One region of the Amycolatopsis endophytica genome, then DNA from elsewhere that is predicted to be linked to it. Evidence: predicted binding sites of a transcription regulator. Region 1 holds the regulator's gene; the other holds the start of a gene.
What was found. Region 1 encodes HspR, which represses chaperone genes until heat shock. Its sites were predicted from a motif close to ANNTTGAGTNNNNNNNACTCAANNT; they were not measured.
Positions count from the first base shown of each region.

Region 2: the regulator HspR is predicted to act here: its motif matches at 1,893-1,917, upstream of lon (endopeptidase La).

Region 1 is NZ_JACCFK010000001.1:2,089,125-2,092,534, reverse strand. Features, by position in the region: gene dnaJ (molecular chaperone DnaJ) at 1-983, shown strand, start outside; gene HNR02_RS10395 (heat shock protein transcriptional repressor HspR) at 980-1,417, shown strand; gene HNR02_RS10390 (dienelactone hydrolase family protein) at 1,695-2,396, opposite strand; gene HNR02_RS10385 (globin domain-containing protein) at 2,407-3,410, opposite strand, start outside.
Region 2 is NZ_JACCFK010000001.1:1,201,255-1,204,664, reverse strand. Features, by position in the region: gene lon (endopeptidase La) at 1-1,875, opposite strand, end outside; gene HNR02_RS05900 (putative bifunctional diguanylate cyclase/phosphodiesterase) at 2,401-3,410, shown strand, end outside.

The DNA.
Region 1 (3,410 bases):
AGGAGTACGACGAGGCGCGGCGGCTGTTCGGTTCGGGCGGCGGTCCCGGCGGGTTCGGGTTCCCCGGCGCCGGTGGCGGTGGCGCCGGTGGTTTCGACCTGGGCGACATTTTCGGGCAGCAGGCGGGCGCCGGTGCGCAGGGCGGTTTCGGCGGGCTCGGCGACATCCTCGGTGGCCTGTTCGGACGCCGGGGCCAGCAGGGTTCGACGGCCGCTCGCGGTCAGCGCGGCGCCGACGTCGAAACGGACGTGCGGATCGATTTCGCCGAGGCGGTGAAGGGCGCGACCCTGCCGTTGCGGTTGTCGAGCCCGGCAACGTGTTCGACGTGCCACGGCAACGGTGCCAAGCCGGGCACCACGCCGCGCACATGCCCGACCTGTCAGGGTTCGGGGCTGGTGAGCCGGAGCCAGGGTGCGTTCGCGTTTTCCGAGCCGTGCCGGGACTGCCGTGGCCGCGGCCGCATCATCGACGACCCGTGCCCGGAGTGCGGCGGCGAGGGTGTCAGCACGCAGACGCGGACGCTGACCGTGCGGGTGCCCGCGGGTGTGGACGACAATCAGCGCATCCGCCTGGCGGGCCAGGGCGAACCGGGCCGGGGCGGCGCGACGGCCGGTGATCTGTATGTGCGGGTGCACGTCAACCCGGACCCGGTGTTCGGCCGGTCGGGCAACGATCTGACGATCACCGTTCCGGCGGGTTACACCGAACTGGCCCTGGGTGCGACGATCACCGTGCCGACGCTGGAGGGCAAGGTTTCGGTGAAGGTGCCGGCGGGCACCGCGACCGGCCGGGTCCTGCGGGTGCGCGGCAAGGGAATCAAGAAGCGGGACGGCGCGCAGGGTGATCTGCTGGTGACGTTGCAGGTGGCAGTGCCGTCGAGGTTGGAGTCTCCGGAACGTGAGGCTCTCGAGGCCTACGCGAAGGCCGCCGAGAAGCACGACCCGCGCCCGGAGATCACGAAACTGCTCCGCGAGAGGAGTTGATCGAGGTGTTCGGCGGTGTTCCGCACGGGGCCGACGAGGAGACCCCGGTCTTCGTGATCTCCGTGGCCGCCCAGCTGTCCGGCCTGCACGCCCAGACCCTGCGCTCCTACGACCGCCTGGGACTGGTGTCACCGGGCCGCACCTCCGGCGGCGGACGTCGATACTCGATGCGGGACATCGCGCTGCTGCGTGAGGTGCAGCGCCTGTCCCAGGAGGAGGGCGTCAACCTGGCGGGCATCAAGCGCATCATCGAGCTGGAAAACCACGTCGAGGCCCTCCAGTCGAGAGTCGCCGAGCTGACCGAGGAACTGGCCACCGCGTACGCCGCGGCCGAGCAAGCAGCAGCGGCCGTGCACCGTTCCTACCGCAAGGACCTGGTGCCGCTCAAGCAGGAAACCGCATTGGTGGTCTGGAAACCAAGACGCCGCCGCTGACCCACCCAGCCAGCCCCGCGCCGGCGGGGCTTGATTCTTTTGATCCCTGGAACCGGCGCCCTGGCACCAAAACGGGACCACCACCTCACCCACCCCCGATACAAAGCCGCCCTAGACACTCGCGCATCGGGGGAAAGCCCAGGCCAGGGTTCTTTCTGCGCGCAGCGCTCGGTTTCGAAGATCCAAAGATGTCCTCGCCGGACGGGCTGGCTCCGGGATGACCACCCAGCTCGTTTTGGTGCAGCTCGCCTACAGCACGACGCTGACGCGTCGCTTCTCAGGCTGTGCGCAGATGCTCCGCGAAAAACGCCATCACGCGTCGCCAGGCGTCCTCGCTCGCCGCGCGGTCGTAGCTCATTCCGGCGATCTTCAGCAGCACGTTGACGGGCCCGTGGAACTGGTTCGCGAAACTGTGGCCTGCGGTCGGGTACTCCTTGACGTCGTGCGGGATTCCGCGCGACGACAGTTCCCGCTCCAGCTTGTCCGCCGCCCCGCGCAGCGAGAAGTCCTTCTTCCCGAAGGAAGCCACGACCGGGCACGCACCATCCAAAACGGACAAGTCTTGGGGCAGCCGGCCGTAGTACGGTGCGGACGCGTCGAACCCGCGTGAGGCGCCAACCAGCGCGAACCCGCCGCCCATGCAGAACCCGACCACGCCGATCCGTCCCGTGCAGTCGTCCCGCGAAGCGAGCAGCGACCGCGCCGCGTCCAGATCGTCGAAGGACCGGCCCTTGCCCGCGGTCAGCTCCTTGAACACCGACTTCACGCATCGTGCGAAACCGCCGCGTGAGTACATGTCCGGGGACAACGCCACATACCCGGCGGTCGCGAACCGGTCGGTGATGTTGCGCGCGTCCTGTGTCAGACCGACCGCGTCGTGCACGATCACGACTCCCGGCCAGGGTGGCGGGCCCGAAACCTCGGTCTGCGGGGTGGCCAGATAGCCGCGGATGGTTCCGTCAGCGACGGGGATGTCCATGCGCGGCACGCTAGTCGATCGTGAACGGGTCGTACCTGATCTGATCGAGTGCCGTTCCCGCCACGAGCATCCGCGAAACCGTCGCGCGGATCATCGCGGGCGAACCGGACACCATCACGTCGTGCCCGGGCCACGCGCCATGCCTGGTCACCACGTCGGCCAGCGTGCCCTGCTCGCCGCTGGTCAGGCCCGGCCCGTTCTCGACCACCGGCGTCACCGTCAGCCACGGATTGCAGGACGCGATCATCCGCAGCATTTCCAGCGCGTACAGGTCTTCCCTGGCGCGGCCACCGTAGAAAAGGTGGACCTTCGGGTTGTCCCCCCACTGGCCCAGTTCGTCGAGCATCGCCTGCATCGGCGCGACACCCGTGCCGCCCGCCACCATCAGCACGTCGCGGCCGCCTTCGCGGTCCACGGCGAGCGTGCCCAGCGGCGGACCGAACCGCCACACGTCGCCCTGCTGGGTGTGGCTCACGATGGCCCGCGACACCCACCCGCCCTCGACGGCGCGGATGTGGAACTCCAGCGAACCGTCCGGGCGGGGCGCGTTGGCGGGCGACAGGTACCGCCACAGTCGCGGCCGCTGCGGCACCTCGACGCTCAGGTACTGCCCCGGCCGGAACGGTACGTGCCGCTCCGGCTCCAGCCGCACCATCGCCAGGTCCCAGCTCAGCCGCCGGTGCTCGGCCACTCGCGCCGACCAGTTCGGCGGGTTCGAGTCGGTGGCGGCGGCCTCCTGCATCTGGCGGGCGATGATCGTGAACGCCTCGGCCCACGCCCGCTCGACCTCGGCGGTCCAGTCCCGCCCGAGCTGCGTCTTCATCGCCGCCAGCAACGCCGTCCCGACCGCCTCGTAGTGGTTCGGCACCACCCCGAACTTGCGGTGGTCGCGGCCGAGCTGCCGCAGGAACGGCACCAGATCGTCCGGCTGGTCGACCATCTGCACCACGTGCACCAGCGCCCGCACCATGCGGTTGCGCTGCACCTCCATGTTGATCGGGAAGAAATCCCGGG
Region 2 (3,410 bases), 890 kb from region 1:
GGGCGTCGCGGTCCGCTGGGTCGACGCCGGCAGCGCCGACTCCGGCAGGTGCCGCGGGCGGCCCAGGTAGGTCTCCAGGTCAGCCGCGTCCACGGTCAGCGGCAGCGCCGCCTCGTCCAGCGCGACCCGGGTCGCGATCTTGCGCAGCACCTTCGCGATGGTCCGGTTCACGTCGCGCACACCTGCCTCGCGGGTGTACTCGGCGGCGATCCGGCTCAGCGCCGCGTCGGTGAGCCGCACGTCGTCGCGGCCCAGCCCGGCCCGCTCCAGCTCACGCGGCAGCAAGTGGTCGCGGCCGATGACGACCTTCTCGTGCTCGGTGTAGCCGTCGAGCGTGACCAGTTCCATGCGGTCCAGCAGCGGGCCGGGAATGGTCTCCAGCGCGTTGGCCGTGGCGAGGAACACCACGTCCGACAGGTCCAGTTCGACCTCGAGGTAGTGGTCGCGGAACGTGTGGTTCTGCTCCGGGTCGAGCACCTCCAGCAGCGCCGCCGTCGGGTCGCCGCGGTAGTCGGCGCCCACCTTGTCGACCTCGTCGAGCAGGACGACCGGGTTCATCGAACCGGCTTCCTTGACGGCGCGGACGATGCGGCCGGGCAGCGCGCCGACGTAGGTGCGCCGGTGGCCGCGGATCTCCGCCTCGTCCCGGATCCCGCCGAGCGCGACACGCACGAACTCGCGACCCATCGCCTTCGCGACCGACTCACCGAGCGACGTCTTGCCCACACCCGGAGGACCGACCAGCGCCAGCACGGCTCCCGCCCGTCGCCCACCACCGCCCTCAACGGAGCTTCGCCCTGTCTCTACTCCATGCGTCCCGCCGACCTGGCCCTGGCCCGCTTCGGCGCGACGGGCACGCACGGCCAGGTACTCGATGATCCGTTCCTTCACGTCGTCCAGACCCGCGTGGTCGGCGTCGAGCACCGCGCGCGCCGCGGCGATGTCGTGCACGTCCGTGGTCCGGTTGTTCCACGGCAGCTCCAGCACCGTGTCCAGCCAGGTCCGGATCCAGCCGCCCTCGGGAGACTGCTCGGAGGTGCGCTCCAGCTTCTCCACCTCGGCCAGCGCGGCCGTGCGGACGTGCTCGGGCAGGTCGGCCTTCTCCACGCGGGCGCGGTAGTCGTCGGAGTCGGCGGTGCCGTCCAGCTCGCCCAGCTCCTTGCGGATCGCCTCCAGCTGGCGGCGCAGCAGGAACTCCTTCTGCTGCTTCTCCATGCCCTCGGCGACGTCCTTGCGGATCGTGTCGGTCACCTCGACCTCGGCCAGGTGCTCCCGGCTCCACTCCAGTGCCTTCTCCAGCCGCGCCGCGACGTCGAGCGTGCGCAGCAGCTCCAGCTTCTGGCCGGTGCTCAGGAACGGCGAGTTCCCGGCCAGGTCGGCGATCGCGGACGGATCCTCGATCTGCTGCACCGCGTCGATCATCTGCCAGCCGCCGCGCTGCTGGAGGATCGAGATCACGACGGTCTTGTACTCGGCCGCCAGCGTCCCCGCCTGCTCGCCGACGATCTCGGCCACGGGTTCGGTGTGGACCCAGCGGGCGGCGCCGGGACCGTCGCCGTTGTCGCCGATCCGGGCGCGCCGGGTGGCGCGCAGCAGGACGGCAGCCTTGCCGCCCGGGACACGGCCGACGCGCTCGATGGTCGCGACAGTGCCCAGCTCGGCGTACTCCCCGTGCACTCTCGGGACGATCAGGACTTCGGTCTGCGCGGCCGGAACTGAGCGGATGCCCGGGAACGACGTGCTCGGCGCTTTGGCCTGCGCGGAATCGACCGCGGCACGGGTCTCGGCGTCGTCCAGCTCCAGCGGGACGATCATGCCGGGCAGCACGACGTCGTCGTCGAGAGGCAGTACGGGGAGGAGCCTGGTGTCGGTCATCTTCGTTGCTCCCTACCTGGTTGAGTCTGTCTAGCTCAACTTTCGTGCGGTCCGGTTTGTTTCCGCAGGTAGTTCGCTTGCAGCGGACGGCTCGGGGGAATAAACGGACCCGGTCGCGGCAGTGCCCGGGACTGAGATGCTCGTCGCATTGCGGGAATCGTTTTCCCGGGTGTATCGCCGCAGGCCACGCTGCGTCATCGGCTTCCGTAATCTCGATCGCCCGGGAATCGTGAACGTCCCGGAGGAGCGCAGCACGGCGGCGCGCGGCGAACGCGTCGTAGTCGACGGAAAGCGCTTAACGGTGATTACCGGGAGCGACTGCTCGCAAGCTCACATCACCCGGAAGTCTCCGCTGGTCACCGTAGTTGGCGCGTTGTTAACTATGAGGTGATGTCATGGCGGCCGGAAAGAGGCCGAAGTACGCCCTCCGGGGTACAGTGATCCCCTCATTCGTACTGAGATCACCATCTCGTGCGCGATGAGTACCGGCGGGCGCACTGGGGCGAATGGGTGGAAGGAGGTTGCATGCCGGACTCCGATGGCAGGCCCGAGGCCCCCATCCCGGCGGCAGCCACCGGCGCTGGTGGTGCCGAGGCTCAGGCGGACGAGCGCCGCTTCCGGGTCTACACGCTGACGGTGTTCTCCGTCGGCGTGCTCACCGCCGCCGCCGTCTCGCTGTGGATGCCCTTCCACGGCTCGGCGAAGCTCTGGTGGATCGGCCCGGTGCTGGCCCTGTCCTTCCTGCTCGCCGAACAGCTCGGCATCAACGTCGACGTCCGCTCCGGCATCTCCTGGACCATCTCCTTCACCGAGATCCCGCTGGTCATCGGCTTCTTCGTGGCGCCGTTCGAGGTCGTGCTCGCCGCGCACCTGGTGGCCGGGATCAGCACGCTCGTCGTCCGCCGGGTCTCCGGCCGCGTCCTCTACAACGCGGGCGCCTTCCTGCTGGAGATCACCAGCGCGTTCGCGGTCGCCGGACTGGTCGAGAAGATCATGGGCTCGTCCGAGATGACCTGGCCCGCCGCGCTCGCCGGCACCCTGACCGCGCCGCTGGCCAGCACGCTGCTGGCGCTGGCCGCCGTCCGGGTGCTGCGCCGCCGCATGCGGATCGGCACCGCGCTCCGGCTCACCGGCCGCATCCTCGTCGTCGGGTTCGTCAACGCCTCCGTCGGTCTGAGCGGCTACCTCGTGATCGCCGGGACAGCCAACGCCTGGCCGCTCGTGCTCGCCGTGTTCGCCGGGCTGTCCGCGCTCTACTGGGCCTACTCCGACCTGTTGCGCGAGCAGCGGGACATGGAGGCGCTGTCCGACGTCAGCCTGATGGTCGCCCGCTCCGGGCAGCAGGCCGCGGCCCGCCCGGCCAGCGGCGCCGACGACCTCGCGGCCGGCGTCAACGCCAGCGAGTGGGAAACCATCGCCGAGCGCATCAAGGACCAGCTCTCCGCGGGGCGGGTCGTGCTGCGGCTGCGGCTCGAACCGACCGCGGACATGCGGGCGGTCGTCGCGGGCGAGCCGATGCCACCGGCCGAACTGCC